2 regions of the Pseudoalteromonas sp. SIMBA_162 genome follow, and region 2 is predicted to be linked to the other one. Evidence: riboswitches for the same ligand, from Rfam matches in the RefSeq annotation. Region 2 holds a riboswitch; the other holds the start of a gene.
What was found. A riboswitch is a leader RNA that binds a small molecule or an ion and turns the genes downstream of it on or off. The one in region 2 is predicted to bind cobalamin.

Region 1 (16,674 bases), on a different contig from region 2:
GGTGCCGTGATACTGCCGATCATATTTTAAAAGCCATTGCCCAATTAAAAGCTGAATTTGTTGCGTTAGCCGAACGTGAACTGGGGACTATTTTACCAGGTTATACCCATTTACAACGTGCACAACCCGTATTATTTAGCCACTGGTGCATGGCATATGTTGAAATGCTAGAACGCGACGAAAGCCGTTTGCAAGACGCTAAAGCCCGTATGAACTATTGTCCGCTAGGCAGTGGCGCGTTGGCTGGCACTGCTTACCCAATTGACCGCCAAACACTTGCACAAGGCTTAGGCTTTACAGGTGCAACTAAAAATAGCCTTGATGGCGTTTCAGACCGTGATTTTGTTGTTGAGTTATTAAGTTGTGCTTCAATTTCAATGATTCATTTATCGCGTATGTCTGAAGATTTAATTTTTTATAACTCAGGTGAAGCGGGCTTTATTGAGCTTGCCGACAATGTTACGTCTGGCTCGTCTTTAATGCCGCAAAAAAAGAACCCAGATGCACTTGAGCTTATTCGTGGTAAAACAGGCCGTGTATTTGGTGCTTTTAGCGCCATGATGATGACCCTTAAAGCACTCCCTCTTGCTTACAATAAAGATATGCAAGAAGACAAAGAAGGCATTTTTGATGCGATGCCAACATGGCTTGCGTGTATTCATATGGCACAAGCGTGTATTAAAGGCGTAAAAGTAAAAGGTGAGCGTACATTGGCAGCGGCAAAAGGTGGCCATGCAAATGCAACCGAGCTGGCTGATTACTTAGTTGCTAAGGGGGTACCTTTTAGAGAGGGGCATCATATTGTAGGTGTGCTGGTGCAGCTTGCAATAAGTGAAGATAAAACCCTTGAGGAGCTCTCACTTGAACAATATAAATCAGTAAATGATGTGTTTGAAGACGATGTTTATCCGGTACTTGAAATAGACGCCTGTATTAAAGCGCGTCAAGCAATTGGCGGTACCTCTATTGAGCAAGTCACTAGCGCAATTAAAGCAGCCAAAAAAAAACAGCAGATAACGGTTCGTGATGCCAACCTAGACGACGTTGAATCAATTGCAAAACTTATTCAACATTGGGCAACCGTCGGCGAAAATTTGCCGCGTGCTAAAAGTGACATGGTGCATTCAATTAATGAATTTGCTGTAACCGAAATAGACGGCAAGGTGTCGGGCTGTGCATCGCTGTATATATACGATACCGGCCTTGCAGAGATACGCTCTTTGGGTATTGATCCGCAAAGTGCGGTGACTGGGCAAGGGCGGCAATTAGTTGACCATTTGCTAATAAAAGCCAAAAAATTGGCACTTAATCGCGTAATTGTGCTTACTCGCGTGCCAGACTTTTTTGAAAAACAAGATTTTGCTTTTTGCAGTAAAGACAGCCTGCCTGAAAAAGTGATGAAAGATTGTGAATTGTGCCTTCGTAAAGAAAACTGCGACGAAGTAGCAATGGAATACATTTTAAAGCCAAGTAACAAAGCGGCGATCCCGTGTAAATTCGTGGCTTAAACTCCCTGGATACAAAAAACGTACGGTTACCCCTGTGCGTTTTTTTATGCCTGAGTTTGTCTGGTCGGAGGTGTTTTGATTGTGTCAATTCCTAGTAATTTACTTAAAAATAAAATTTAAACAAAAGTTGGTACATAGCTTGCAAATAGCTATGAGGTTATAAATAGCAACTACCGCCATGAGTAGTGCATATACCTACACAATGGTGTGATTTAGTTTTACGCCAATTAAATTTAAACTTTTATAAGGATCAATTACATGCAAATTTCAGCTAATAGCCAAGTGCAAATGCAAGCATACAACAAAACACAACAATTACAGCCTTTGGCTCAACAAACTACTAGCACTAAAACCCTACAATCTGATACAGTGAGTTTCTCGCAAGAAGGTTTGAGTGCAGCGAGTGCTGATTTAAGCCGTTCTGCCATTTTGTTACCAGAATTAGTTCCTAAAAAACCAAAGTGATAATTTAAGGCGTTAGATGTTCTTACAAAATTTATTTGGGCTGTTTTCACTCTCTGCTTTTTTTATGTGGGGATTTTTAATGGCTTTTTTTTTTAATGCATTTGTTTATTCACTGGATGTGAAAAGAGGAACAACCCTCTTACTAAGTTCTTTTGTTATGATGTGTTCATACACCTTATCAGATTACTTTTTTACTTGGCTTTCCCTAAAAAATTCACTCTACTTAAATTTCGCCTTATATGATATAGCTACAATTACCGCTCTTCTGTGCTTATATAAAATAGTAAAAAAAACTACCCAATCATTTTTATATTTAATAATAGGTCTCAGTATCAATACCGTCTTCTTTGCGTTAATGCATATCGATATATACATTTATGAAAACAAACAACATTGGTGGTTGTGGGAGGCATTCTTATACACTGTAAACCTAGTTGATATTACAATGATTGTAGCTTTGATAGTTGATAGAGATATTTTAGGGCTGCATAAGCTTAAAAATGCAACCTGCACTTTACTAAATCCAAGCGCTAATTCAAAAATGCCCTAGCTTAAAATTATTTTATTTTTGCGATGAAAAACGTCAAAGCATAAATTAAAGTGCGGTAACTTTACTCAAAGTGACTACGGTACGACTACCAGCTATTATAAAGTATTAAGCCACATGTCACTCAGCTTTAGACTGTAAAATAAAAGCATACTCCTAAAACTTGGTAAACAACTAAATCATGAAACGCTTTAAAACTAGCCCCAATTATCTATGTACATTAGTGCATTTTTATAATGGGTATTTTTAATGACTTTTTTATTCAGATTGGTTTCAAACATATGCAAACCTATCAAATTAAACGTGCACTTACCGACCAGAATGACCTGCTCTTATTACATTAGCGATTATTATGTTAGATGACCTGATGTTAAGTCCTGATGTAAGTTTTTATATTGGAGCATTGGTACAGTGGGGTTTTTTAATGGCCTTTTTGTACTCATTAGTTTCTAGCATTAATACACCTGACAAAAAGCGTGTTTGGTTATCTCTAGTGATGACGGTTTCATATCTATCAAGCCTTTTTATAAATATTCAAACAATTCAGTACCTCGATTTTTTTTATTTTGATATAGCTACTATTTTTGCCCTAGTGGTACTTAATTTATTTATTAAAGAGAGGCTTATACCCGCCTATTTATTAACGGGGCTCTCAGTGAATGCTATCCTATTTTTAGGAATGCACTTAGATACCGTAATTTATAATAACTACGAACCTTGGCTTTTTACAATAGTGTATTCTTGGCTAGTCAACTTTAACGACTTTGCCATGGTTGCTGTTTTTTTCATTAAAAAAGATTTCTTGCGTTTGGTTAAATTGAAATATGTTGTGTTGAATTTAAAAGCACCGGTGGCTAGGTAATGGATAGTTTTTTGGAAGACTTATTTTGGAGTCTTGCTGAAATTAGCGAGCTCTTAGGCATACTTATTACATGGTTATTTGTTTTTACATTTTTATATAACTTGTCTGCTGCTATTAATAAACCTGACAATAGCCGCACTCAGCTGTCATTCATTATGATGGTTTCTTATACGTTGAGTTTGTACATAAACATATACACACCATTACGGTACCTACAATTATTTGCCTTTGATGTAGTCACTATTGCCGTTATTTTTATTTGGCGGCTGTGCTTAGGTAAAGTCATCCCTGTAGGCTTTTATTATTTAATAGCAGGGCTGTGTATTAATGCAGCGCTTTTTATGGCCATGCATATTGATCGAACAGTAAGCTCAAATTACGAATTTTGGTGGTTGTGGATGCTTTATGGCTTTTCAACACTTATTGTTGATTTCACAATGGCAGTAGTACTTATTGTTAATAAAGATATTTTAGGGTTGGTTAAATTGAAAAATTTTGTGTTGAATCGTAAAACACCGGTGGCTAGGTAATGGGTAGTTTTTTGGAGGACTTCTTTTGGAGCCTCGCTGCAATTAGCAATCTTTTAGGTATACCTATCACATGTTTATTTGTTTTTGCATTTTTATATAATCTGTCTACGGCCATTAATAAATCAGACAATAGCCGTACTCAACTGTCATTAATTATGATGGTTTCTTATACGTTGAGTTTGTTCATTGACATGTATACATCATTCCTGTTCCTAAAATTATTTGCCTTTGATGTGGTCACTATTGCCGTTATTTTTATTTGGCGGCTGTGCTTAGGTAAAGTGATCCCTATTGGTTTTTATTATTTAATAGTAGGGCTCTGTATTAACGCATCGCTTTTTATGGCCATGCATATCGATACTATAGTAAATCCAACACATGAATTTTGGTGGTTATGGATGCTTTATAGCTTTTCAGCACCTATTGTTGATTCCATAATGGCTTTAGTACTTATTGCCAATAAAGATATTTTAGGGTTGGTTAAATTGAAAAGTGTTGTCTTGAATCGTAAAACACCGGCAGCTAGATAATGGGCAGTTTTTTGGAAAGTATTTTTTTAAGCCTAGCTGAAATTGGTGATCTACTCGGTATTTTTATTACGTGGCTATTTGTTTTTACTTTTCTATATAATTTATCTGCGGCTATTAATAAACCTGATAATAGCCGAACTCAATTGTCATTCATTATGATGATTTCCTATACGTTGACACTGTATATATATGCATATACGCCATCAGTTTACTTGCAACTATTTGCCTTTGATGTCGCTACCATTATAGTTATTTTTATTTGGCGGAAGTACTTTGGTAAAATAATTTCAATTGGCTTTTATTATTTAATCGTAGGGCTCACTACTAATGCAATATTTTTTATGGCTATGCATATTGATACAATAATACAGCCTTATGATGGATATTGGTGGTTATGGGGGGTATACGGATTAGTGGTACCACTTGTTGATTTAACCATGGCTGTAGTACTTATTGTCAATAAAGATATTTTAGGGTTAGTTAAGTTCAAAAATACAGTAATAAATCGTAAAAATAAAGCCGGTGAAATAAGGAAAGTGTAGTTTGGTGGATTTTATGTGGAGTCTCGCTGCAATAAGCGAGCTCATAGGTATAATTATTACGTGGTTATTTGTTTTTACTTTTTTATATAACCTTTCTGCAGCGATTAATAAACCTGATAATAGCCGCACTCAACTGTCATTCATTATGATGGTTTCTTATACGTTGAGTTTATACATAGACGCTTATACTCCAGCGCCTTATCTTCAATTATTTGCCTTTGATGTCGTCACCATTGCTGTTATTTTTATTTGGCGGCTGTGCTTAGGTAAATTTATCCCTGTTAGCTTTTATTATTTAATCGTAGGGCTGTGTATTAATGCATCGCTTTTTATGGCCATGCATATTGATAGTATTATAAATCCAAATTTCGGGTATTGGTGGTTGTGGATGGTTTACGGTATCTCAACACTTATTGTTGATTTCATAATGGCTTTAGTACTTATTATCAATAAAGATATTTTAGGCTTGGTTAAATTGAAAAATGTTGTGTTGAATCGAAAAGTACCGGTGGCTAGGTAATGGGTAGTTTTTTGGAGAACAACTTTTTTAACCTCGCTGAAATTGCTGAGCCCTTTGGCATACTCATTACATGGCTATTTGTTTTCACATTTTTATATAATTTGTCTGCGGCCATTAATAAATCAGACAATAGCCGCACTCAACTGTCATTCATTATGATGATTTCGTATTCGTTGAGTTTGTACATAGATGTATATACGCCATCAGTTCATTTACAGTTATTTGCCTTTGATGTCGCAACCATTATCGTTATTTTTATTTGGCGACTGTGCTTTGGTAAAATCATACCAATTAGTTTTTATTACTTAATAGTAGGCCTCACTATAAATGCGACACTTTTTATGGCGGTATATATTGAATCAATTGTAAAGCTATATGATGGGTATTGGTGGTTATGGGGAGTTTACGGGTTGGTGATGCCGCTTGTTGATATAACAATGGCTTTAGTACTTATTATCAATAAAGATATTTTAGGCTTGGTTAAATTAAAAAACAGTGTACTCAATCGTAAAAAACAGGTTTCTGTTTAATGGGTAGTTTTTTGGAAGATTACTTTTGGATGATGGTTTCAATAGCTGAACCTTTTGGTATTTTTATAACGTGGCTATTTGTTTTCACCTTTTTATATAACTTGTCTGCGGCTATTAATAAAACCGATAATAGCCGAACTCAACTCTCATTCATTATGATGGTTTCGTATACTTTGTGTTTATACATAGATATGTATACACCACTTAGGCATTTACAGTTATTTATTTTTGATGCGGTTACGATTGCGACTTTTATTATTTGGCGTTACAGCCTAGGAAAAGTGATCCCTGTCAGCTTTTACTACTTGGTAGGGGGGTTGTCTATTAACGCCACGCTTTTTCTGGCAATGCATGTTGATTTTATAGTAAACCCATATTTCGGTTATTGGTGGTTATGGGGAGTTTACGGGTTAGTGATGCCGCTTGTTGATATAACAATGGCTGTCGTACTTGTTACTAATAAAGATTTGTTAAAACTGGTGTGGTTAACTAAAAAACTAACCACACGTGCTTAATGTATTATTAGAGGCTTAATACCCCTATATTTTTTGCTTTGGTAAAGCACTCACTAGGCTTAATTAGTATTGCAGCCTACTTTTTCTTTGAGTGCTTTTACAATAATAGGGTCTACAAATTCGCTTACATCACCCTGATGACGCGCCACTTCTTTAACTAAAGTAGATGAAATAAAAGAATTTTTTTCAGCCGGTGTTAAAAATACACTTTCAAGATCGGGGTTTAGGCGGCGATTCATGTTGGCTAATTGAAATTCATAATCAAAGTCAGACACCGCCCTTATACCGCGAATAAGTACGTGTGCGTTGTGATCGCGTGCTAAATCGGCCAGTAATCCAGAAAAACCAATAACTTTTACGTTATCTAGGTGGCTTAATATTGTGTTTGCTAGCGCAACACGTTCTTCAAGGTTAAAACATGGCTGTTTACTTGGGTTATTAGCAACAGCAACCAAAACAGTATCAAACATTTTGGCAGCACGCTGTATTAGGTCTGTATGCCCATTAGTAAGTGGATCAAAAGTGCCGGGGTAAATTGCAGTAACGTTCATAAGGTTCACAAATTATAATTTTGTAGCAGTTTAACAGTGTTTACAGAACAAATCAGCCCAGTTGCTAGTGCTGCCATTAGCGGTAATTTTAAGCGTTGTTTAGGGCGTGTTTTAATTGTTAATTTTGTTTATACTGCCTATCCAAATTTGAGTGTAATGTAGCCAATAGACTATTTGAGTATTAGCATATGAATACCAAGGAAAAAATAATACACACCAGTATTTCGTTGTTTAATGAAAATGGTGAGCGTGCAATCACAACGAACCATATTGCATCGAGCTTAGGGATGAGTCCGGGTAATCTTTATTATCACTTTAAAAATAAAGAAGATATTATTCGCCATATTTTTGCGCTTTACCGTGATCACTTAAGTACACATTTTAAGCCTATTGATAAAGACGACGATGCATTTAGTCATTTAACTGCTTATCTCGACTCGCTATTTGAACTTATGTGGCGTTTTCACTTTTTTTACGACAACCTTGGCGATATCCTCTCTAGAGATACCGACTTAAAACAAGCGTATATTGATTTTCAGCTTGAGTTATTAGAGCAAGTTCGTAACGTTATTTTGGGATTGCGCGATAAAGGCATGATCGCCATTGACGAACAAGACGTGACCGAATTAGCCCACACACTTAAACTCACTGTTAGCTTTTGGACCCCTTACATAAAAGCACGAAGACCCAGTGGCTCGTTGGCTGAGCAAGATATTTATTATGGTATTTTAAAAGTATTGGCTTTATTTAGGGCTTACAGTACAGAAAAAAGCAGCGTACAGATGAACCAACTTCGCGAAAAGTACACGGCACTTGCACAGCAAGCACCGGCAGTAGCATAACGCTTCATTTATTGGCTGTTTCCTAGACGTTAAAATTTTTGCTATAATCGCGCGCCAAATGCCTGGGAGCGCGAATTCCCGCAGTCTAAGAGTGAACTATGCTTAAATTTATCGTCAAACTACACCCCGAAATAGCTATCAAAAGCCGCTCGGTTCGTAAACGCTTTACTAAAGTGTTAGAAAATAACATTAAAATTGTATTGCGTCGTATTGACGAAAAAGTACAAGTAAGAAACAACTGGGATAACATTTCAGTTGTCACTAAATTAACTGACTCGCAAACTCGGTTAGACTTTATTGATGGTTTGCAACGCATTCCAGGTATAGTGCAATTTATTGAAGTGACCGAAGTCGAATTTAGTACGTTGGACGAAATTTATCAAAAAACCTTTGAGTTAATTGGCCACACAATTGCGGGTAAAACATTTTGTGTACGTGCAAAACGTATAGGCCAACACGACTTTACTTCAACTGATTTAGAGCGTTACGTTGGTGGTGGTTTAAACCAACACGTTGAAGGTGCCCGCGTAAAACTTAGCCGCCCAGAGGTGACTATTCGTCTAGAAGTAAAAGATGACAAAGCCTACATTGTAACGCAAACACATTTGGGTATGGCGGGCTTCCCTTTGCCAACTCAAGAAGATGTGCTGTCGTTAATGTCGGGTGGGTTTGACTCAGGTGTTGCTAGCTACCAAATGATACGAAAAGGCGCGCGTACGCACTTTTTGTTCTTTAATTTAGGTGGTGCTGCCCACGAAATTGGCGTTAAACAAGCGAGTTACTTTTTATGGAAAAAATACAGCTCTACTCATAAAGTAAAATTTATTACGGTCGACTTTGAACCTGTTGTTGCCGAAATTTTAGAAAACGTTGAGAACAGCCAAATGGGCGTTGTACTCAAGCGTATGATGATGCGTGCCGGTAGCGCAGTGGCCGAAAAGCTAAATATTCAAGCGCTTGTAACGGGTGAGAGTATAGGGCAGGTATCTAGCCAAACGTTGGCTAATTTAAGTGTGATTGACCGCGTAACCGAAACCCTTATTTTACGCCCGCTAATTCAGCATGATAAGCAAGAGATTATAAACATTGCGCGCCAAATCGGTACCGCTGAAATGGCCGAAACTATGCCAGAATACTGTGGTGTTATATCTAAAAAGCCAACGGTAAAAGCAAAAATAGACGTGATTAAAGGCGAAGAAGAAAAGTTCGACTTTGATGTACTTGATACCGTTATAGATAACGCGCGTGTTATGGATGTTCGTGATATCGACGTAGAAGCTAAGCAAGAGCTTAAAGAGGCTGAGTCGGTTGCCGATTTACCGCCTGGCTCTGTGGTTGTTGATATTCGTTCACCAGAAGAAGAGGACGCCGCGCCGCTTGAAATTGAAGGTATTGAAGTAATCCACTTACCGTTTTTCCGCTTAGCTACTAAATTTGGCGACCTACCAAAAGATAAAGATTATTACCTGTATTGCGATAGAGGTGTAATGAGCCAGTTGCAAGCGCTTATTTTACACGAGCAAGGCTTTACAACGGTAAAAGTGTATCGTCCTTAAAGGGTAAGTAAATACGTTAATAGTTTATAAAGCGTGGTTTAAACCACGCTTTTTTTTGCCTGAATTTTAGCAAGTAACTCATTATTAGTTGGGGTTTTGATGTTGTAACGTTTGCCTTGCTCGCTAATATACCCACAAATAGCCATTATTTCTGTTGGCCTGTTATTAGCAATATCTTGCTGCATTGAAGAATAATTTTCAGCGGTAAGCGACATTACGGTGTAAGCGTTATTTAACGCATCAGCTAAAGCAATATTCAACCCTTTTGCGTTAGCAACCCTGCAGCCCTCATAGAGTAAACTCATTATCGTTGCGCTAAATGCAGGGGCACGCAATTGGCCGTTTTTTATATTGTGAAGTGCAGTTAGTGGGTTAATAGCCACATTAACCAACAGCTTTTCAAAGCGAAGTTGCTCAATGTTATTGACCATTTTTAAATTAGGAATTGCTTGAAGTAGTGGTGATATAAATTGTGGATTTTTAGCTGCAAGTTTATTACAGCCACCAATCACGCTTTGCCCTTCACCGGTATGTTGCACTATGTACTGGGTAGACTTAAATCCGGCCATGCTGGTGGTTAAAAAGTATAGTGCTTGCTGAGTGTTCAGCTGAGGAATAAGCTCTTCAATATTTCCCATTCCATTATGAGAAACGACTAATATTGAATTTGCAGCAAGATAAGGTTTTATTTGTGAAAACGCATCTTGGACCTGAAAAGCTTTAACTGTAAAAATAACAACATCATAATTAGGTTGTTGCGCCAGATCGCTTAAATTAATAAAGCGTGCATTAATGTTATGTGACGGGGCATTTTTACGGCTATAAAAACGCGTATTGCAGGTTGGTTTGCGTGTTAAAACATGAACATTATTTTTGTGACTTAAAAAGTGGCTTAGTAACAAGCCAATAGCGCCATCGCCTACAATTAAAATATTAGTCATAGGGATTCTTTTTTCGAGGTGTAAAAATAACTCTTAGTAAAAAGTAACTAGCAGCACCAGCAAAATCAGCTATAAAATCGCCAATAGAGGCCTGCCTGTAGGGGAGTGCGTCTTGCATTATTTCAATTGATGCGCCGTAACCGGCCAATAACAAAATTTGTGCGTATAAGGGAAGCTTAAACGCTTTATCCATAATAATGGCAAGCACAAAAAAAATCCCAAAATGGGCTACTTTATCAATGTGTGGAAATAGGTTAGCTGCGCCTTTTATTTCTTTGGCAAATAAAAAAGTAAACGCCACGATGCTGAGCAAAAAAACAGCTTGGTAAACACGCCTTGTCACGTAAAATCCTAGAGTCGCTTAAAAAAGAAACTTGAGTATATCAAACTAAATGAGTATCGCACCTGAACAAGATGCAGAAAAATGTAAAGATTTATAGTTTTAGCGTTATAATTGCGTCATAAAAATTAAGATTGAATAGTTAGGAGAAAACCAATGCCTTCATTTGATATTGTATCTGAAGTAGAAATGAACGAAGCACAAAATGCGGTTGATAACGCAAACCGTGAACTTGAGACTCGCTTTGACTTTAGAGGTGTTGATGCATCTATTGAGCTAAACGACAAAACAATTAAACTTAAAGCTGAAGCTGATTCACAGGTTATGCAATTGTTTGATATTTTAGCGGGTAAAGTTTCTAAGCGTGGTATGGATGTAGCGAGCTTAGAGTTGCAAGATATTAGCCGTGCAGGTAAAAATGTATTTCGTAACGTTGCGCTAAAGCAAGGTATTGAAAAAGATGTGGCTAAAAAAGTAGTAAAAGCCATTAAAGATTCTAAAGTAAAAGTGCAAGCGGCTATTCAAGGCGAGGAAGTACGCGTAACGGGTAAAAAGCGTGATGACTTACAAGCTGCTATGCAAGTGGTGCGTACTGCCGATTTAGGTCAGCCATTTCAGTTTAAAAACTTCCGCGATTAATTATAAAAGCCTTTTTGGGCGCTTTATAAATAAAAAGCCAAATAGCCGCGCAGGTTATTTGGCTTTTTTTATAAACGCTACATAGTTTTTGTTTTTAATTGATTCGCTTTTTAGCTGTATAGACGTCCGTTGACATTTTTTATTAAACTCCTCACAATAGCGGCCTATTTTCAAGGTGCTTATTAATCTTTTCAATGGTTTGATTTTTTTAATAAGATAATCGGGAAGTTGGTGCGTTTTCATGATGACTACAATCCCAACACTGCCCCCGCAACGGTAAAGTAATACATAAAGCTATGTATTTACTGAGTCCGGAGACCGGCCTTGATGTAATCTTACTTAGTTCTTTGCGGTGGGCAAAGAAGGGGAACTTCATGTTAAAAAAAACAACTCTTGGCGTTGCAATTACTGCTGCGCTGTCACTATCTGTATCTGCTGCAGAGCAATCAATCGAAACCATTACGGTAACCGCTAATAAGTTTGAACAATCAATTACTAATGTATTAGCGAGTGTAAATGTTATAACTCGTAATGACATTGAAACCAGTAATGTTCGCGACTTACCAACGCTACTAACCACTCAAGTTGGGTTTCAGGTTAACCCTAACGGCGGTTTTGGCCAAAATGCCGGTGTTTCATTGCGAGGTACAGGGTCAGGTGATACGCTCATTTTAATAGACGGTGTACGCACTGGTTCGGCAACGCTTGGTCAAAAAGCATTAAGTAATGTGCCATTAAACAGTATTGAACGCATAGAAATAATTAAAGGTTCACGTGCTGCTATTTATGGCTCTGATGCGTTAGCAGGTGTTATTAATATTATTACTCGGGAGTCAGATAACCTTTCGGTTAGCGCTACGTTTGGATCTGACGCGTACCAAGACTACCAGATTGCTGGCTCTGTAAAAGCAGGCGATGTAACAACGGCTTTTAATGCAGGATTTGAAAAAACAGACAACTTTGATGTACTCCAAGGTGTTGCTCCCGATGAAGACGGTTTTGAAAACAAAAACCTTGGCTTTAAAGTAAACTATACCGACACACATTTCGGTAACTTTAAGTTACTAGGGCAATACAGCGAAGGCTTTGCTGATTACGACAGCCGCTTTAGTCCTGCCGATAGTACGATTGAGCGAGGGGGTTTTAAAAATTACCAGCTTTCGGCTGGTTGGAATAAAGACTATAAAAATCAAACTCACAGCCTTGATATAGCATTTGCAACGGATGATTCAGACAACCGTTATGTTGATTTTTCTCAAGGGCCAACAACAAGTACCTTTGTTACTAAGCGATCACAAATTGACTATAACGGTCAATACCGCTTAAACGACACGTTAAACATTAGTGGTGGTATTAATTGGTACAATGATGACGTATCACAAAGCTCAACCATGTTTGAAGTAGAGGAACGTGATGTATTAGCGGTATTTGTTGGCGCATATTACGATGCGGACGAGTTGCTTGCTAATTTAACCGTTCGTCAAGATGACGATGAGCAATTTGGTCATGAAACAACGTACACAGCGGCAGCTGGCTATCACTTATCCGAAAACGCTACATTTAGAATAAGCCAAAGCACGGGCTTTAAAGCACCTACCTTTAATGATTTATATTTTCCACTTTACGGCAATGCTAATCTTCAACCTGAAATGTCAGTGAATCGTGAGCTTGGCTTAAACGTCGACTTTGATACTGTACGTGTCGATGTCGCTATTTTTAGAAATGAAATTGAAGATAAAATTGATTATGACGCTAATTTTGCACTCACCAATATTAATGAGGCCCAATATGAAGGTGTTGAATTTAGTTTAGCCAATCAAATTTTGGGTTTTGATAGTAATGTGAATTTTGCTTACCTAAGTGCCGAAGATAAAGAAACAGGCGAAGCGCTTAGAAACGTTGCCAAACGAACCTTTAATTGGGAGCTTGCAAAACAGTTTGGTGCATTTGATACAAGCCTTGCAATGCAATATCGCGGTGAGCGAGCAGGAGCGGTTTCGCAATTGGGCTCGTATACGCTTTGGAATTTAGCAGGCAATTACCAAGTAAATGATGAAATTACGGTGTCGCTTCGTATAGAAAACGTATTCGATAAGGAATACAACGCAGTTGATTCTAACGCTGACTTTACAACAGGGCAGGTGTATTACTACAACACGCCAGAGCGCCGCTTTTTTGCTGGCATAGATTACCAGTTTTAAATAATCTAAATAAAAAGCCCGGTTTTACCGGGCTTTTTTGTGTTTTTACTCAGCTAAAAACTCTTTAAATACGGTTTCAAACTTATGTAATTTTGGTGCGATTAACATACTGCAATAACCCTGTTGTGGGTTTTCGTTGTAGTAATCTTGATGATAGTGCTCAGCAGGGTAGTAAGTTGTCACCGGGCTGACTTCGGTAACAATAGGCTCACTAACATGGGTTTGTAGCTGTTCAATCATAGTGTTAGTAAGCGCAAGTTGTTCGTCATTATGGTAATAAACAACACTTCGGTATTGTGTGCCAATATCGTTACCTTGGCGATTTAATTGCGTAGCATCGTGCAGTGTAAAAAACATAGCGAGCAATGTTTCAAAGCTTACAATAGTGCTATCAAATTCAACTTTTACTACTTCGGCATGGCCCGTTGTACCACTGCATACTGATTTGTATGTTGGATTGTCAGTATTGCCACCGGTATAACCCGAGCTTACATCAGACACGCCATTTACACGCCTAAATGCTGCGTCAATACACCAAAAACAGCCACCACCAAAGGTTGCTACTTGCGTTGTTGAACTCATAATTATTCCTAATATTTGACAAAGGTCACGCAAAGCTTAAAGCTTAGCGCCATAACAACAAGGTTACGACGCGTTAGCTTGCTTAGATCTCTTCAAGCGGTTTTTCGGCTGCTTGTTTATTAAGTTTTTGTTGTAAATATTCAGGCGATTGTGTGTTACGAGCAAGCGCATAATACGCTGCTGGCACAACAAATAAAGTAAGTAGCGTTGAAACAATAACCCCGGTAAATACCACAACACCAATTACCATACGGCTTTCAGCGCCAGGGCCTGATGCTAATACCAATGGCACTGAGCTCATAACCGTTGTTAGCGATGTCATTATTATTGGGCGTAAACGTTGTGTAGCCGCTTGTAATATTGCTTCGCTAAATTCTACACCTTTGTCGCGTAATTGGTTGGTAAATTCAACAATGAGTATCCCATTTTTAGCGCTTAACCCTATGAGCATAACAATACCAATTTGGCTGTAAATATTAAGCGTAAGTCCGGTAGACCAAAGGCCAAACATCGCGCCCATTAAACCAAGCGGTACTGTTAGCATAATTACAAATGGGTGCATAAAGCTTTCAAATTGCGCTGCCAATACCAAAAAGGTGACTGTTAGCGCTAATACAAATGCGTAGGTCATTGCTGATGCGCCTTCGTAATAAAGCTGAGATTCACCTTTGTAGTCTATTGCGCCGTCAATATCATTTTCCTCTGCGGCAACATTGTTTAAAAAGTTAAGTGCTTGTTCGAGTGTGTAACCATCGGCTAAGTTTGCGCTTAAGGTTATTGAGCGCATACGGTTGTAACGGTTTAAGCGTGAGGCCGTTGCTTCTTCTTTTAAGCTAATTAGGCTGTCTAGCGGAACAAGCTCACCACTGCGTGATTTAAGGTATATATTTGAAATATCGGTCGGGTTATTAAAGTCTTCTTTAGTACCTTTCAAAATGACATCGTATTCTTCACCTCTATCTATAAAGGTTGTCACACGACGCTGACCCAGCATGGTCTCGAGTGTACGACCAACATCAGACACAGACACTCCTAAATCGGCCGCTTTATTTTTATCAATGCTTACTAAAAACTGTGGGAATGTTTCTTTGTAATCATGATCGATTCTAACAAGGCCTGGGTTTTGTTCTGCACGTTTGATAATGCGGTCACGCCAATCGGCAAGCTGAGCATAATCATTACCTTGTAGAACAAATTCAATAGGGCGAGATGAACCGCCACCGCCAATACCTCTGCGCATAATAGCAAACGCACGTACATCGGTGACTTCGCGCATTTTGCCACTAATTTCATCCATTACTTCCCACGTAGAGCGCTTGCGTTTGTCCCAATCAGCCATACCAACAATAGCAACACCGCCGCTACCGCCCCAGCCAGGAACACGAACAAGCACACGGCTTAGCTCGCCAGACTCAGAGTAAGGCATAAGGCGTTCTTCAATTTTTGCCATATTGGCGGCATTATTTTCGTAGCTAGCACCCTCAGGCCCGCTCATCATAATGAAAAAGGTGCCGCGGTCTTCTTTAGGTGTTAGCTCTGATGGCACTTGCAGTAAAAGTGAATAACTCACAAAACCCGCTAAAACTAAGCTGACTAACAAGCCCCATTTTTTGGTCATATTTGTTGAAAGTGAATGACGGTAACTGCGCTCTAATTTAGTAAACTGGCGGTCCATCCATTGGCTGAATTTATTAGGCTTGTCGGCGCTTTTTAGAACTTTTGAACACAATGCTGGTGCAAGCGTAAGCGCGGTCACACTTGAGAAAAAAACCGCTGCGCTTACAGCCATTGCAAATTCGGTGAATAACGCGCCTATTCGGCCATCCATAAATACTAAAGGAACAAACACCGAAATAAGCACCAATGTTGTTGCTACAATTGCAAAACCTACTTCTCGTGCGCCTCTGTACGCTGCAAGCAATGGTGGCTCACCAAGCTCTATGCGACGGTGAATGTTTTCAAGCATTACTATGGCGTCATCAACAACCAAGCCAATAGCAAGAACTAACGCAAGTAGGGTTAGTAAGTTGATAGAATACCCCATAGCGAGCAAAAACATAAAGCTACCTACCAAGGCTACCGGTACAGTAACAGCAGGAATAAGCGTTGCACGAATGTTGCCTAAAAACAAAAATATCACTAAAACAACTAAGCCCATTGAAATGGCAAGCGTGCTATATACTTCGCTAATCGATTCTTTAATGAATACAGACGAGTCGTAACTGTCTTGAATTGTTGTGCCTTCAGGTAGGTTTCGTTTGATTTTTTCAAGCTCACTACGTGCGTTGTCTACCACGGTTAATGTGTTTGCTTTAGCTTGTTTTACAATACCCAGGCCAATCATGTTGCGGCCGTTACCACGGAACAAACTTTCGTCGTCGGCGGCCTCTAGTTGAACATCAGCTACTTCGCCAAGGCGAACTAAATAGCCATCTTCACCACGTTTAATAACTAAATTTTTAAAGTCGCGCTG
Region 2 (16,674 bases):
TACTTGGTTGCGACCAGCTTCTTTAGCCTCATAAAGTTTTTGGTCGGCCTGTTTTAATAATGTATCCATTTGATAAACGGGCCCGCCAGAAAAGCCAATCGAAATAGTCAGTTTTATTTTTTCTTTACTAAACTCTTGGCTGTTATTTTCTACAAAATACCTAAACCCTTCCAGTCTCTTCAGTGCTTCTGGGGTGTTTTCATCTGCAAAGTAAACGGCAAATTCTTCACCACCTAAACGCGCGACTAAATATTTTTCAAAGTATTTTTTTAAGCAAATAGCGAGTCCTTTTAAAACCTGATCGCCTGCATCATGGCCATATGTGTCGTTAATAGATTTAAAGTGGTCTATATCAATCATAGCCAGTGAGCCGTTTGCCTTTTTAAGGCTGAGCGCTTTTAAAGACGTATTTGCTTGCTCAAAAAAGTAACGACGATTAGGTAGGTCAGTGAGGTAATCCGTATTCGCTTGGCGCTTAATTGTGGCTATTTGTTGAAGCATGTCGACGTTTTGGCTTAGCCTGCAATAAAACTCTTCGTTATTAAAGGGTTTATGGAGGTAGTCATTTGCGCCATTTTTTAAAAATAAAGTAGATAGCTCCGACGAGTCAGCGCCTGAAATACCAATAATTGCTTTTTCGTCGTTATTGTATAATCTGCGAATTTCACTGCATAACTCATCGCCATTCATATTGGGCATTTCGTTGTCGGTAATGATCACTGAGATGTCGGGTGACTTTGCCAACATTTCTAGTGCTTGCTTGCCATCCTCAGCTTCAGATACTTGATATTTATGACGTAACAATAAGCTCACAATATAGTGGCGGGTAGATATAGAATCATCAACAACTAATACTTTTACACTTTCGTTGCGAGGCAAACGCTTAAGCTGTTTTTCAAGGTATTGATAAGCTTGTTTATTTTCTTTTATTATGTAATCAATTATTGGGAATTTTTCAACAGTATCACGTGTTTTTTTATCAATGCTACCCGTCATGACAATGGTGGGGATTTCTGCGTTAATTGTGCACGGTACTGCCTCACCATTAGGCGCATCAGGCAAAATAAAATCTACAACAGCGCAAAAGTAATTATTTTGACTAATTAGTATTTTTGTTTGTGCTAACGTTTCTGCTACATCTACTTCGTAGCCTACTTTTAGCGCTATATGTTTCTGCACAAGCGCTATAGCAGGTGTATCTTCAACTATTAATATTTTTCGCTTCACGGAACACCCAGTTTATATTATGCAAAAAAATTGCTTAATACACTTTGTAACCGTAAAAGCGCCAAAAAGCAAATAGCTGAGTGTGTTATAGGCTATCTGATTCTGAAAAACTTTCATGATTTATTGGCGCAGGGCTCGATATTTTTGAGCGGCCAAATAAGGTATGAAACTTCGTTTTACAAGTAGTGAGCTTTAGGTATTTCAGCCATGCTCGTTCAATCGGATTAGTGGGTTCTTGTGAACCAGTTACTACAGCTACAAAATTTTCTTGGTGCTCATTTTGTGGTTCAATCGTCTTACTATATAAACCTTTTAAAACAATGCCATGTTGTTCTAGTATACTGGCTTCTAATAAGGTGAAATTTCCGCTGCGGCTAAAACCACGTGGAAAATTTTGATCATCATAAAATTGACGTTGGCTAACAAATGCTTGGCGTAGTAGTGAAATGTTAATGCTCATAGCTATATCCTCATACCCTATTAATTAGTTGGAGTATGATGCAAGTTTGGCAATTTTTTAAACAAGTTATTTTTATCGTGAGGATAAAAAAGTGGATATCGATTTATTAAAAACATTTGTTGAAGTAGTGCGCACGCGTCATTTCGGTAAAGCCGCAGAGAACCTCTATATAACGCAGTCGGCGGTCAGTTTTCGTATTCGTCAATTAGAGCAAGGGCTTGGTGTTAATTTATTTATTCGCCAGCGTAATAATATTCAATTAACAGCGCCTGGTGAACGGTTGTTGCCTCATGCGCAAATGATCATAACTGGTATGCAGCGCGCCAAAGTAGATGTAGCCCTTGCTGATAATATGCATAAACAAATTAGCTTGGCAGGGACGCCTAATATTTGGGATGCCTTTTTGCAGTTTGGTATTACTAATATTGTGTCGGCTATGCCGGGAGTCTCTTTGGTTGCTGAAGTTAAAGCCCAGCAAGAAAGCACGCGATTATTGCTTGAGCGCACGCTTGATTTAGCCATTTTATTTGATCCACCAAAAGTAGATGAGTTAGTTGTTGAGCGTATTTGTGAACTGCCTATTATTCCTGTAAGTGGGTATGACACTGCAACAAACGAAAACTTTTTTGATAATCAGTACGTGTATGTTGACTGGGGAACGACATTTTCACTTTGGCATGCACGCCAGTTTAACGGTAAAACCCCTCCTTACTTTAGAACAAGTACCGGACGAATTGCGTTAGATTTAATACTACAATGTGGTGGTAGCGCATTTATTCCACATGTTTTGGTTGAGCAACATTTAGAAAATGGTGAATTATTTCATGTAAAAAATGTAGAAAATACGTCAAGAGATATATTTGTAGCCTACCATAGAGATAACGAACAAAAGGAACTGATAGAAACACTCATAAATTTACTACCTACTATTAAGGCACATGCTTAGTAATTGGATTTTAAGTGGGTACATATTTGTATGATTGATGTTCATGTCCTTTTGATTTCATAAATAATGCAGTTTTATTAACTTTAAAAGTCAAAAATATTTCATTTGTAATATTTCTGTCATTTAGTGGTGACAAACTGCAGTCGTTTTAAAAATTAGTCTTTTGTGATTATCGAGGAAATAACATGAAATTTGTAAAATCGAGCTTATGTGTCGCTTTGCTAAGTGGTTTATCTTTTAATGTACTTGCTGACGTTGATGTTTACGGTAAAGCAAATGTGACTGTTCAGTCTACAGATGACGGCGAAGGGTCGTTCACTGAAATTAAAAGTAATGCATCTCGTTTTGGCCTTAAAGGTTCAGAAAAAATTACCGATGGCTTAGAAGCAGTTTATAAGTTTGAGTTTCAAGTTGATGTAACAGATGCAGACTCAAAAGGCGACGACGATAATATTTCTGCGCGTAACCAATATGTTGGTGTTAAAGGCTCGTTTGGTCAGGTTGTAGTGGGTCGTAACGACACGGCGTTTAAACAAGCGCAAGGTAAACTCGATTTATTTAATGACCTTGAAGGCGATATTAAAAACGTATTCAAGGGTGAAAACCGTTTAGGTGATTCAATTACATATACTTCTAACTCATACGAAGGTTTTAAAGTACTTGCTACTTTTATTGCTGAGGATGATGTAGATGCTGATAACGGTTACTCAATGGCAGTAACTTACGGTGATTCAGCACTTAAAAAGAGTGCGGTATATGCCTCAATTGCAGCTGACAGCGAAGTAAATGGTTACGATGTTGTACGTGCGTCAATCCAAGGTAAAGTTGAAGACTTTAAACTCGGTGCTATGTACCAAACTCAAGAAAAAGTAGACGGTTCAGCTGAAGGTGACGGTTACTTATTAAATGCAGCATACAGCATGGGTAAAAATACGTTCAAAGTTCAGTACCAAGCAATGGACTTTGACGATAGTGATGATAAAACAGCTATTTCAGTGGGTGTTGATCACAAGCTTAACAAGAACATTAAAGTATTTGGCTTTTACTCAAGCTTTGATATGGACAACAACGTAGACCAAGATTACTTAGGTTTAGGTATGGAATATAAGTTTTAACGACGAGTTAAAACACTCCCTTTTTAACCGCGCTGTAATTAGCGCGGTTTTTTTTGCTTTAAATTATTTACTTACCCGCCCATAATAGAGCTTCATTTGGAATGAGGTGCAATTCCTCAACTGTTCCCGCAACTGTAATTAGCGCTATGCTTTAAGTCAGATACAAATCAATTTTTAATGAGCGGGCCTACTCATGCTAATTTTAATGTACTCCTTTTTGGTGGTTGCATTACAAGTGGGTACTCGTGTCTAGGACAGAGTATTGCAAACTAAAGCACCATTATTAAACGTTCAAAATCTCTCGTGGGGAATAGCAAATAAACCTATTCTCAAACACATTAATGTGCAAATACCCGAAGGTAAATTTGTGGGCTTAATTGGCCCTAATGGTGCAGGTAAGTCGAGTTTACTGCGTTGTTTATATCGTTTTAATAAGCCTAATGAAGGGGTTATAGAGTTTAATAACCATGATATTTGGCAGCTTAAAAGTGATGAATATGCAAAGTGCGTTGCTGTTGTTTTACAAGAGGCGCCATCGCATTTTAATTTGTCGTTATTTGATGTTGTGGCTCTTGGCCTAACGCCTCATAAATCGTTATTTAGTTCAACATCGCAAAGCGAAAAACAACAAATCACTCTAGCTATAAAAACGGTAGGGCTTGAGCTGCATACAAATCAAAATTTTGAATCGCTCTCTGGGGGCGAAAAGCAGCGGGCACTCATTGCACGTGCTATTGTTCAGCAACCTCAGCTGTTAATTATGGATGAGCCCACTAGCCACCTTGATGTTAAATATCAAATACAGGTTATGGAGCTGGCAAAGTCTCTTGGTGTTACAGTATTTGCTTCGTTTCATGATCTTAATTTGGCTAGCGCTATGTGTGATGAGCTTGTCGTCATTAAAAATGGAGAAATAACGCATACCGGCTCTCCTGCAGAGGTACTGACTGAGCACATGCTTGATGATGTGTTTGGTGTATGCGCTCAGGTTAGTAACCATCCTCAAGAATCTCAATTGGGTAAAGTTACGCCTCATATTACCTACTTTTATGGTTACAAATAATATGTTAGCAATGCATGTACGCCATTCAGTTGCACTGATTATCTGTATTACTATTGCCTTAGTGAGTTTATTTTTAGCATTGAGCTTTGGTGCTGCAGATACCTCAATACAGGATGTATTTAACAGTTTTATTTATTTAAATGATGCTTCATTCACCAGCCGTATTATTTTTGAATTAAGAATGCCCCGTACATTATTGGCGTTTTTAGCCGGTGCCGGGTTAGCTATCGCTGGGCTAATTTTACAAACCGTGACACGTAACCCACTAGCAGATCCTTACTTATTCGGTATATCGTCAGGTGCTTCGTTTGGTGTAGTTGTACTTATGGCATTTGTGGGAATTAGCGCGGGTTTTATGCTTTCGGCCGCAGCCTTGCTTGGTAGCTTATTAGCAATGAGCTTACTTATATTAATTGCCACAAGGCAGCAGGGCGGGCAAGTTGAGTCTATGTTACTTGCTGGTGTTGCACTCTCGTTTTTATTTAGTGCATTTACGAGTTTGTTGCTTTATTGGAGCGAGCCGCAAGCCGTTGCAGCTATTTTATTTTGGACCTTAGGAAGTTTTGCTCGTGCGCAGTGGGCAACGCTTTGGATACCCTTTTTAGTGATTACACTGTGCACCTGCGTAATGATTAGTTTTAGGCGCCAGCTTAATGCCATGTTATTAGGGGACGAAAGTGCCATAACCCTTGGTGTTAAAGTGCATCGATTTAGGGTGCTGATGCTAATTTTAAGCTCCTTAATAACCGCTGTGCTGGTGGCAATGTGTGGCGGTATTGGTTTTGTTGGATTAATGGTGCCACATATTGTGCGCTTTTTTATTTCACAAGGCACCGTAGCAGGGCTATTAATAACAAGCTTAGCAGGAGGCACATTTATGGTGTGGGTCGATGTACTGTCTCGTTCTTTACTTCAAAATCAAGAGTTGCCAGTAGGGGTGATCACGGCCGCTATGGGGAGTGCGTTTTTCTTATGTTTACTCTTTTTTAGAAAGTCTAAGGTGTAGCCATGAAAACACTCATGATACAGGGTACTACCTCGGATGCGGGAAAAAGCACCTTAGTGGCTGCACTTTGCCGAGTATTTGCAAATCAAGGCATAAAAGTCGCACCGTTTAAGCCACAAAATATGGCACTTAATAGCGCAGTGACAAACGACGGTGGCGAAATTGGTCGTGCGCAAGCTTTGCAAGCTATTGCTGCTAAGGTAGAGCCCGAAACCGACTTTAACCCGATATTACTTAAGCCCAATAGCGATACAGGCGCCCAAGTTATTATTCATGGTAAAGCGATTAGCAACATGGAAGCCGGCAAGTACCACGATTATAAAAAAGTCGCCATGGACGCTGTCATTACATCACACGAGCGTTTAGCAAAACGGTTTGATCTTTTATTGGTGGAAGGTGCGGGAAGCCCCGCTGAAATAAACCTGCGTGAAAACGACATAGCTAACATGGGCTACGCTGAAAAAGTAGACTGCCCAGTGATCATTATTGCCGATATAGATAAAGGCGGTGTATTTGCTCATTTAGTGGGGACATTGGCATTACTTAGCGGATCTGAGCAAGCACGTGTAAAGGGTTTTGTAATTAACCGTTTTAGAGGTGATATAAGTTTGCTTCAAGGAGGGCTTGACTGGTTAGAGCAATACACGGGTAAGCCTGTTTTAGGAGTACTGCCATACCTTCACGATTTAACTCTCGACGCGGAAGATGCTGTTGCAATAAACAATAACGTTACCCATGCAACTATCAATATTGCAATATTATTAGTGCCGCATATTAGTAACCATACCGATTTTGACGCACTACGTTTACACCCAAATATTAATGTTAACTATATACGCCATACGCAGGTCATTCCTGATGTTGATCTTATTATATTGCCTGGTAGTAAAAACGTACTTGGCGATTTAACCTTTTTGATAAACGAAGGGTGGGATAATCAGATAAAACGCCACTTACGCTATGGTGGAAAAGTACTTGGAATTTGTGGGGGAATGCAAATGCTGGGTAACATAATTTACGACCCCGAGGGTGTTGAGTCGTCATTAAAAAGGGTAAGTGGGTTGGCATTATGTGATTTTGAAACCACACTCACATCGCAAAAAGTATTAAGTAAAGTGACGGCCACTTTAAAGCTAAATAATCGACAAACTTTATGTAGTGGTTATGAAATCCATGCAGGAGTAAGTAAAGGCAATGCATTAAAGACCCCTTTAATTACTTTTAGTCAGCATCCGAATGGGTTTAAAACAGATGGTTTTATAAGTGACGATAATGCAATTGCGGGCACTTATTTACACGGTTTATTTGATGAGCCCAACGCCACGATGGAAATTTTAAAATGGGTAAAGCCAGATTTAAATATTGATCCAATAAGTATTGATAGACACCGCGAACAGCAGTTAGCGCGTTTAGCAACCATGTGCGAAACACATTTAGATATAGCGCAAATTACCTCGATTTATAAAGGGCATAATAATGACTGAACAAACAAACGACAAACACAAACAGCGCCAGCAAAAAGTAAAAGAACATGTAGATGCCCGTGTTGAAGCCGCGCAAGAGGTTAAAGGTATTTTTCAGGTTATTACTGGCAATGGTAAAGGTAAATCGACTTCTGGTTTTGGCGTGGTAGCACGCTGTGTTGGCCACGGTCAAAAAGCCGCTGTGTGTCAATTCATAAAAGGGACATGGGAGTGTGGTGAGCGTAATTTATTACTAGGCGCAGGGGTTGAATTTGCTGTAATGAATACTGGCTTTACATGGGATACACAAAATAAAGAGGCCGATACCTTAGCAGCACAAGCAACATGGCAAGAGGCAAAGCGCATGCTTGCCGACAGCAGTATTAACTTAGTGTTACTTGATGAGCTAACCTACATGGTGACTTATGGTTATGTCGACTTAGACGAAGTACTAAGTGCACTTAATAATCGCCCGGCTATGCAGTCGGTTATTATCACAGGACGCGCAGCGCACAGAGCATTGACTGACCTTGCCGATACTGTGAGCGAAGTACGTAATGTAAAACACGCATTCGACTCAGGTGTAAAAGCGTTAGAAGGGTTTGACTACTAGTGTTTAAATTGCTTTTTATAGGTTTAATGCTGCTTAGTTTACATGGCAATGCAGTGGCGAACTCAGCGCCTGAGATTAAAAAACTACGTATAGTTGCGCTTGCCCCACACATAGTCGAAAACCTATTTGCCATTGGTGCAGGTGACAATATTGTGGGCACCGTTGACTATGCCGATTACCCATATGAAGCAAAAAATATAGCTCGCATTGGCGGCTACTATGGTATTTCTCTTGAGAAATTATTAGCCTTAAAACCTGATTTAGTGATTGCTTGGAAAAGCGGAAATCAGCAGGAAGATATCGCACAAATAGAGCGCTTGGGTATTCAAGTTCATTTAAGTAACCCTACAACCATAGAAGGCGTGCAAACTGAGCTACTAACACTTGGTAAACTAACAGGGTACGAAAAGCAAAGCCAACAGGTTGCTAAAGCTTTTAAGCAAAAGTTAACCGCTATTATTAAAAACCAGCAAGGGAAGCAGCCTATATCTGGTTTTTATCAGTTGTGGGCTGAGCCTATGATGACAATCAGTGAAAGTACATGGATTGGCCAACTAGTAAATACCTGTCACGTAAATAATGTGTTTGCTAATAGCACGACCCCGTATCCACAAATCAGCATTGAAAATGTCATTGTTACTAAGCCTCAAATTATTATTATTCCTGACGAAAAATCTAACACCCCGCAGCCTAATGTTAATTGGCAGGCATGGCCAGAAGTGCCTGCGGTTATAAATAACCAGTTTATTCGCGTAAATGCCGATTTACTTCACCGTTTTACACCGCGTATGTTAGATGGGCTTGCTGATATGTGTGATAAAATAGACACGTCACGAAAAATAATAAAGAGTATGTAATGAGCGACTGGGATACATTTTTACAAAACGAGCTACAGCACCCTTATATGCAGCAAACTTTAAATGCAGTTGAAAACCGCCGAGCGGAAGGTATTGCTGTTTACCCTCCCAAGTCGCACGTATTTAATGCATTTAATGCCACGCCGCTAAACAATATTAGGGTGGTAATTTTAGGGCAAGACCCTTACCACGGCGAAGGGCAAGCTCATGGGCTGTGTTTTTCTGTTATGCCCGAGGTAAAAAAACTCCCACCCTCGCTTAAAAATATGTACAAAGAGCTAGCTACAGATATTGATGGCTTTGTTATTCCTGAGCATGGTTACTTACAAAGCTGGGCAGAACAAGGCGTGTTTTTACTAAATACTGTTTTAACGGTAGAGCAAGGGCAGGCCCATTCCCATAAACATTTAGGTTGGGAGCAATTTACTGATAATGTTATTGCCCATATTAACGCGAACTGTGATGGGGTTGTGTTTATTTTGTGGGGAGCGCATGCGCAAAAAAAAGGAAAAGGCATAGATAGCACTCGCCACTCTATTTTGAGTGGGCCGCATCCGTCGCCGCTGTCGGCTCACCGAGGCTTTTTTGGTTGTAAGCACTTTTCTAAAACTAACGAACTGCTGTTAGCGCAAGGTAAAAAACCTATAAATTGGCAGGTTTAGCTTAATAAGCTTAGCATTAAAAAAGCCCTCATAAATGAGGGCTTTTGTGTAATTGGTGGGTATAGAAATTAAAAATCTAGCTCATCAATTGCAATTGTGTCTGCAAAGTAATCAAATTCCTCTAATTCTTTACGTAGACGTTGTTTATCTTTTATTGCTTCTATTTCGCGCCATTTTCTTTTTTTGTTCTTCTGAGAGGTTTTTCTTTTTTCATCAGGACCTTCTAGTATCTCTAATATATCGTTTAGGCTATCCATGAACTTCTCCTATTGATTTTATTGACCTCAAGAGTACCTATACCACAGGCCCAGCTAAAATAGAATAAAAAAGTGACAGAGATGTTACAAAGTTGTGATGTTTAAATGAAGGTTTATACAAGTAAAGTATTGCTTTTAAATACAAAAACACGTTGTATAAAATTTACAAAGAAATTCAAGTCGATGAGAGTTATTTGGTTTAAAGCTAAAATGTATGAAGGAGAGCGGGTTATTAGTCCGCACTTTACAGGCATAAAAAAACGCCGCAATTGCGACGTTTTTTAAAGTACGTTCAAACCAATTACATTGCTTTAAAACGTGCTTCTAGCTGTTCTTGTGCATCAGCAAAAGAGCGAATACCTTCAGCTAGCTTTTCAGTTGCCATTGCATCTTGGTTATGTAACCAACGGAACTGAGCTTCTGTAAGCGGCTCAGGTTTTGGCTCTTTAGGAATATCACTTTCTAGTAAGTATTCTTGTGCGCCTTCAAGGTTACCTAAGTCTTCTAAAAGATTAGGGCTAATAGTTAGCTTGTCACAACCTGTTAGGGCAATAATTTCGCCCGTATTACGGAAACTTGCGCCCATCACTACTGTTTTGTAGTCATGACGTTTGTAAAATTCAAAAATGCTGCGTACTGATTGAACACCTGGATCTTGTAGTGGATCCGTTGGTTTTTCCATGCCGTTAGCAACGTGCCAATCTAAAATACGGCCCACAAATGGCGAGATTAGAAATACATTTGCATCAGCACATGCACGGGCTTGGGCGTCGCTAAATAGTAAAGTAAGGTTACATTTAGTGCCTTCTTTTTCTAACTGCTCAGCGGCTTTAATACCTTCCCACGTAGACGCAACTTTAATTAAAATTTTGTCTTTGCTTACGCCTTCTTTTTCGTAAAGGCTAAGTAAAGTGTGTGCTTTATCAATAGTTGCTTGAGTATCAAACGATAAACGTGCATCTACTTCGGTAGAAATATAACCCGGTACAATCTCACTAATTTCTTTACCAAGTAAAACAGCAAAGTAGTCACATGCAAGTTCTAGTTGTTTAGCTGGATCTTGCTCGGTTTCTTTTGCATAGCTCCAAGCTTTATCTAGGTAAGGCTTATAAGCTTCAATCTCGCTCGCTTTTAATAAAAGCGACGGGTTTGTGGTTGCATCTTCTGGTTGATGCTTTTTGATCGCTTCAATATCGCCAGTGTCGGCTACGATAGATGAATGTTGTTTTAGCCTTTGTAGAGCTGAAGTCATTTGCTTTCCTCATTCCAAGCAAGTTAAAAGAAAAATCGACCCTTAATATATACCATCCATACTGCAACAGTGTGACAATGCTTGATAGGTCTTATGTCCTTATCAATTAAAAAACGGCAATGTATGAGTTTTTTAGGGAGGATTTATATAAACAAAACGTGCTTTTCGTTTCATTTAATGTTGAAATTGACATTAAATAATTTACAAGTCAATAGCTAACTATGATCACTGTTATTTCACCTGCAAAAAATCTTGATTACGACACGCCACCGGCAACCGATAAGTTCACTCAGCCTGAATTACTCGAGCAGAGCGAGGAACTCATGAAAGTATGCCGTGAACTAACACCTGCGCAAATTGGCAGTTTAATGAAAATTAGCGATAAGCTTTCTGGCCTTAACGCTGCTCGCTTTAGCGAATGGTCGCAACCCTTTACCATTAATAATGCCAAACAAGCCGCGCTTGCTTTTAATGGTGATGTATACGGTGGGTTAGAGGCGAGTACTTTAACTGCAAGCGACCTTGATTACGCGCAAAGTCATTTGCGTATATTATCTGGATTATATGGCCTGTTAAAACCGCTTGATTTAATGCAAGCGTACCGACTAGAAATGGGCACTAAGCTTGAAAACTCTCGTGGTAAAAACCTGTATGAGTTTTGGGGCAGTATTATTGCTGATAAGCTAAATGAAGTAACAAAAGCACAAGATGCACAATATCTCGTTAACCTAGCTTCAAACGAATACTTCAAAGCGGTAGATAAAAAAGCGCTCAACGCGCAAATTATTACGCCGCACTTTAAAGACTGCAAAAATGGTCAATACAAGGTCATTAGCTTTTATGCTAAAAAAGCGCGCGGCATGATGGCGCGTTACATTATAGAAAACCAAGTAACGCAACTAAGTCAGCTAAAAGAGTTTACCGTAGCGGGTTACTATTTTAGCGCTGAGGCAACAACTAAAGAGTTAGAGCCGGTATTTTTGCGCGAAGAGCAAAACTAACGCGTTTAATTAAAGCTAAACACATACCCAAAAAGCCATGCATTGCATGGCTTTTTATATGCTGGCGCTAAACTTGCAAACATGAGTTAAGTATTCACATTATTATTTACTCATAGGTGCAAAAAATGATCAGCATACCCTCGATAACAGAAGCCGAAAAACTTATCGAAGAAAAACTCGGCGGTTGGTTTGATGTTGTTATAAGTCACATCCCTAATTTTATAGTGGCGGTTATTATTGCCATTATATTTTCAATGCTAGCGCGCTTTGCTGGCAACCTAATGAAAAACATATTGCGCCGTTCACTCGACTCACAACAAATAGCCGATTTAATGGCCTCTATATTTAAGGTTATTGTACTGTGTGTTGGGGTATTTATAGCGCTGGATTTTGTGGGGTTAAAAGGTACGGTTACCTCTTTATTAGCCGGTGCGGGTATTGTTGGTTTAGCCATAGGTTTTGCGTTTCAAGATATGACCGAAAACTTGATTGCGGGCATAGCAATGGGTATACGCAAACCCTTTAAAACAGGAGACGTAATCGAAACCGACGACGTGTTTGGTTCAGTGCACTCAATAAACTTGCGTAACACGCTAATAGAGAGCTTTTACGGGCAGTTAATTTTAGTACCAAACAAGGTATTATTCAGAAATGTGTTAAAAAATTACACCACACTCGGAGTTAGACGCATAGAAGTACCGGTAGGCATTTCGTATGGTGACGACATTGAAAAAGCGAAAGAAGTTATTGTAGATAAGATTAACAATTTGGACTTTGTCATTCGTAAAAACGAAACCGATGTTTATGCTGAAGGCTTTGGCGACAGTAGCATTAATTTATTGGTGTGGTTTTGGATTAAATACCCAGGTGAACCAGACTTTATGACAGTGCGTCATAAAGGCGTAGTTGCTGTTAAACAAGCGTTGGATGAAGCTGATATTAGTATTCCATTCCCTATTCGCACGCTCGATTTTGGTATTAAAGGCGGTGAAAAACTCGATGCCATGATCAGCGATAAAATTAACCAGCAATCATCAAATAAAGGCAACGCTGGTGGAGCAGATTCAAGCCAAAACGAATAAATGAGCTATTAATACCAGTGGGAATTATTTACTCACTCGCAACGCAATTTTACATTTAAATACGCGTTGTGGGCTTAAATAAAAATGACTTATGGTTCACAACGACTAAATGCAGCTTTATAAAGCTGCATTTTTTTATGGCTATTTAAGTGTTTGAGAAGGTGAGAGCAACGTTAATTGATTATTGATTAAGGCCTATTTACCTTTTGGGGTGAAATTGAAAGCGGGCTATGTGATATATCGATAAGGCTAAGCCTATTGTGTAGTTACTTCTCGAAACCGACGATAACGCAGCATAAATATAAAACATGCAGTAACTTTTGTGGTCCCCCTTATAGGTTGCTTCTCCTTGTAGCCTAAATAATAGTTAATAAGGAGCAAGTAGGGCGTATAAGCTGTATACGACTTTAAGTTATACCTACATAGGCGAAGTCATTAAAATAATGCAGGAGTAGGTACTTAGCTTACTGGGTCACAAATCGCACACCGTAATTATGTTGCTCCTTGATAGAACACGCTTTAATAATATCAGTTAAATAGGCCTAGGCTTAATATAAATTTATTATTTAAAGAGCGGATTATTTTGGCAAATATTAGGCGGTAAGTGAGAGGTAATTAAAGCGAGTTTTTTATTGTAGTTAATGTGAGTTGCAAGTAAATACTGGCACAAAAAAGGCGCAGCATGTGTTGGAGTAACATGCTGCGCCTAGGATCAATTGAGTTAATAAAAATGCGATTTAAATAACACTAATTTTGTTACGGATGATTTTAACACCATCCATATTTTCTAAAAACTTTTGAGCAAGCGCACGTTCAAAACCGGTTTGCGCTTGACCATGTAATACTACCTCGCCATCTTTAACCTGTACGCGAATATTGCTTAATGCAAAGTTGGGGTTAGTACGAAGCGTGCTTGTAATGGTTTGCTGAAGGTTAGGTTGAGTTGCTACGCTGCTGACTACGGCTAGGTGTGTTGCTGCACTCACTTTGGTAGCGCAGGCTAACAAAAATAAACAACAAAACGAAACTAACGCGATAGTTAACTTTAAGCGGTTCATAACTCAATCCTTTTATATCAATTAAAAATTTAGCCAAACCATTAAATATTCTGGCTATTCTGTGTTTAATATTACAAGTTCAGTGCCAGTTTTAATTTATTGAAATATAAGGTTATTTTATTAAGTGGGAATTCAGGTGGGCAATAATTACATTTAAATGGGTAGGTGTTACATGCACCGGTTACATATGTTACACGCATTAAAAAGCCGGCATACGCCGGCTTTGGTAAATATGCTAAGTTACTTTTTCTTTTTAACTTTCGCTTTTTTCTTTGCTTTCATTTTTACCGGATCTTTGCGCTTTTTAACCGGTGGCTTAGCCTCTTTATGCTGAGGCTCTATGCCTTTAATTACACGGCGTTTAAGCTTTTGTTCAATGTAGCGTTCTACTTTGTACAAAATACCAATATCATGCGCTTCAACTAATGAAATAGCGATGCCTTTTTTACCTGCGCGACCAGTACGGCCAATACGGTGAACATATACGTCGGCGGTACGTGGCATATCAAAGTTAATAACGTGGCTAATGTCAGATACGTCAATACCGCGAGCAGCTACATCTGTTGCAATTAATATTTTAGTGCGGCCACTATGAAAGTTTTCCATTGCTTTCATGCGCTTGTCTTGTGGCATTTCACCTCGCAGCCAAGCGGCTTTTACACCGTTATTAGTTAATTCACCAATGAGAGTTTCTAAACGTTCACGGGTTTTAACAAATACAATGGCTTTACTCACGTCTGGGCCGTTGAGGGTGTTGACTAAAAGCTCGAGTTTATGGTGGTAATCATCAGCAAGATGAACCCACTGGTGAATTTTAGCTTTTTCTTTACGAGACGACTCAGCTTCTAACAAAGCCGGATCGTTTAATGTGGTTTCTGCAAATCGCTCTACGCTGTCACCCTCAAGGGTTGCTGAGAATAAAAAGCACTGACGGCGGTTTTTAGCTTCGTCACAAATACGGCTCATTTCTTTTTTGAAGCCCATGTCTAGCATGCGGTCGGCTTCATCAATAATAAGCATTTCGACGTGTTCAGCATGAAAGTTTTCAGTTTCAAGGTATTCCATTAATCGCCCTGGTGTAGCAATTAATATGTCGTTATTTTTTTCAAAAATTTCTTTATGCGTTCCGTAGTTAATACCGCCGGTCACGACACCTATTTTTAGGTGCGTACGTTTGGCGAGTAACTCACATTGCTCATGAATTTGATAAGCCAGCTCACGTGTTGGCGTCATTATTAATACTCGGGCAAAACCAGGTTCACGGCGCGGAAAATCCAATAAGTATTGAATCGCAGGAATTAAAAATGCCGCTGTTTTACCTGTGCCAGTTGGCGCAGACGCTAAAATATCACGTCCCTGAAGAGCTTCAGGAATAGCTTGTTGTTGAATACTGGTTGGCTTCTCGTAGCCCATTTTATCAATGGCATCGAGTAATTTGGTATCAAGATCAAATTCAGAAAATTGCATAGAGTGTCTAAAATAGTGGACAATTACCTTGATTATACGCGCTATGCTGCGCTTGGTGAATGAAAAGGTGAAAAAATGTCTGGTTTTGCATTTAAACAATTTAAGGTTGAACACGACCTCTGCGCAATGAAGGTTTCAACCGACGGCATTTTGCTTGGTGCGTGGGCAAACTTAGCTGGTGCAAACTCGTTACTAGACATTGGTACAGGCACGGGGTTATTGGCGTTAATGTGTAAACAGCGCAGGCCAGCATTGAGTATTACTGCGGTTGAAATAGATGAAAACGCACACAATCAAGCAGTACAAAACGTAGCAAATAGTCCGTGGCCCAATATAGCTATTAAGCATCAAACTATTCAAAGCTTTAATAGTGACGCTCCCTTTGATGTCATCATTTCTAATCCGCCTTACTTTAATCACAGTTTAAAAGGCAATAATGCCGCCCGAAACACTGCGCGTCACACCGATGGTTTGAGCTTTGAGGAGCTAATTAACGCGTTTAAGCGGCTTAGCCATTCACAGTCACGGTTTAGTTTAATACTGCCAAACACTGAGGCTTTAGTATTTATTGAGCTTGCTACTCAAAAAGGGCTTTATTTAAATACACATTGCCAAGTAAAAGCGACACCTAGCAAACCCATAAGCCGCGGTTTAATGACGTTTAGTTATCTAGAATCACAAACCGACAATTCAACGCTATGCATTAGAGAGTTAAACAATAATTACACTACTGATTACATTACTTTGTGTAAGGCATTTTATTTAAAGATGGTGTAATTGTGAGGGGTATTATCTAATAATAAAGGATAGTTTACCCATAATGCATACGTATTCAGTTGTTATTTAATCAATCTCAAGACTAGTGTTAACCACTTGTAAATAACGCTGGGCATGTTGTTTAGCCCGCCAACATTTGGAAACACACACTATGAAGCTGAATAAAATGGTCACCACCGCCGGTTTAAGCCTAGGTTTGCTTTTGCCTAATCTTGCAGCTGCTGCACCCACTACGTTTGTTCATTTATTTGAATGGAGTTGGCCCGATGTTGCACAAGAATGCGAGCAGTTTTTAGGGCCAAAAGGGTATGCTGCTGTACAAGTGTCTCCGCCTAACGAGCATATTACAGGCAACCAATGGTGGACTC

Region 1: it holds a riboswitch for cobalamin, as region 2 does, so the genes downstream of both, R0J88_RS03600 (TonB-dependent receptor domain-containing protein) here and R0J88_RS09650 (ABC transporter ATP-binding protein) in region 2, are expected to answer to the same signal.

What each region holds. Positions count from the first base shown of each region.
Region 1 covers NZ_JAWJBQ010000003.1:174,816-191,489, reverse strand. The annotation lists gene argH (argininosuccinate lyase) at 1-1,508, shown strand, start outside; gene R0J88_RS03675 (hypothetical protein) at 1,767-1,973, shown strand; gene R0J88_RS03670 (hypothetical protein) at 1,990-2,523, shown strand; gene R0J88_RS03665 (hypothetical protein) at 2,873-3,382, shown strand; gene R0J88_RS03660 (hypothetical protein) at 3,382-3,912, shown strand; gene R0J88_RS03655 (hypothetical protein) at 3,912-4,442, shown strand; gene R0J88_RS03650 (hypothetical protein) at 4,442-4,984, shown strand; gene R0J88_RS03645 (hypothetical protein) at 4,998-5,504, shown strand; gene R0J88_RS03640 (hypothetical protein) at 5,504-6,034, shown strand; gene R0J88_RS03635 (hypothetical protein) at 6,034-6,549, shown strand; gene coaD (pantetheine-phosphate adenylyltransferase) at 6,609-7,100, opposite strand; gene R0J88_RS03625 (TetR/AcrR family transcriptional regulator) at 7,289-7,942, shown strand; gene thiI (tRNA uracil 4-sulfurtransferase ThiI) at 8,041-9,498, shown strand; gene R0J88_RS03615 (ketopantoate reductase family protein) at 9,537-10,439, opposite strand; gene R0J88_RS03610 (VanZ family protein) at 10,432-10,782, opposite strand; gene R0J88_RS03605 (YajQ family cyclic di-GMP-binding protein) at 10,936-11,418, shown strand; cobalamin riboswitch at 11,597-11,760, shown strand; gene R0J88_RS03600 (TonB-dependent receptor domain-containing protein) at 11,793-13,619, shown strand; gene msrA (peptide-methionine (S)-S-oxide reductase MsrA) at 13,665-14,201, opposite strand; gene R0J88_RS03590 (efflux RND transporter permease subunit) at 14,284-16,674, opposite strand, start outside.
Region 2 covers NZ_JAWJBQ010000010.1:113,705-130,378, forward strand. The annotation lists gene R0J88_RS09630 (diguanylate cyclase) at 1-1,227, opposite strand, end outside; gene R0J88_RS09635 (DUF413 domain-containing protein) at 1,313-1,687, opposite strand; gene R0J88_RS09640 (LysR family transcriptional regulator) at 1,779-2,633, shown strand; gene R0J88_RS09645 (porin) at 2,819-3,748, shown strand; cobalamin riboswitch at 3,796-3,935, shown strand; gene R0J88_RS09650 (ABC transporter ATP-binding protein) at 4,011-4,811, shown strand; gene R0J88_RS09655 (FecCD family ABC transporter permease) at 4,813-5,817, shown strand; gene R0J88_RS09660 (cobyric acid synthase) at 5,820-7,301, shown strand; gene cobO (cob(I)yrinic acid a,c-diamide adenosyltransferase) at 7,294-7,893, shown strand; gene R0J88_RS09670 (cobalamin-binding protein) at 7,893-8,750, shown strand; gene ung (uracil-DNA glycosylase) at 8,750-9,412, shown strand; gene R0J88_RS09680 (DUF3545 family protein) at 9,481-9,669, opposite strand; gene tal (transaldolase) at 9,971-10,921, opposite strand; gene yaaA (peroxide stress protein YaaA) at 11,143-11,922, shown strand; gene R0J88_RS09695 (mechanosensitive ion channel family protein) at 12,048-13,004, shown strand; gene R0J88_RS09700 (BON domain-containing protein) at 13,742-14,062, opposite strand; gene srmB (ATP-dependent RNA helicase SrmB) at 14,303-15,529, opposite strand; gene R0J88_RS09710 (tRNA1(Val) (adenine(37)-N6)-methyltransferase) at 15,605-16,306, shown strand; gene R0J88_RS09715 (alpha-amylase) at 16,458-16,674, shown strand, end outside.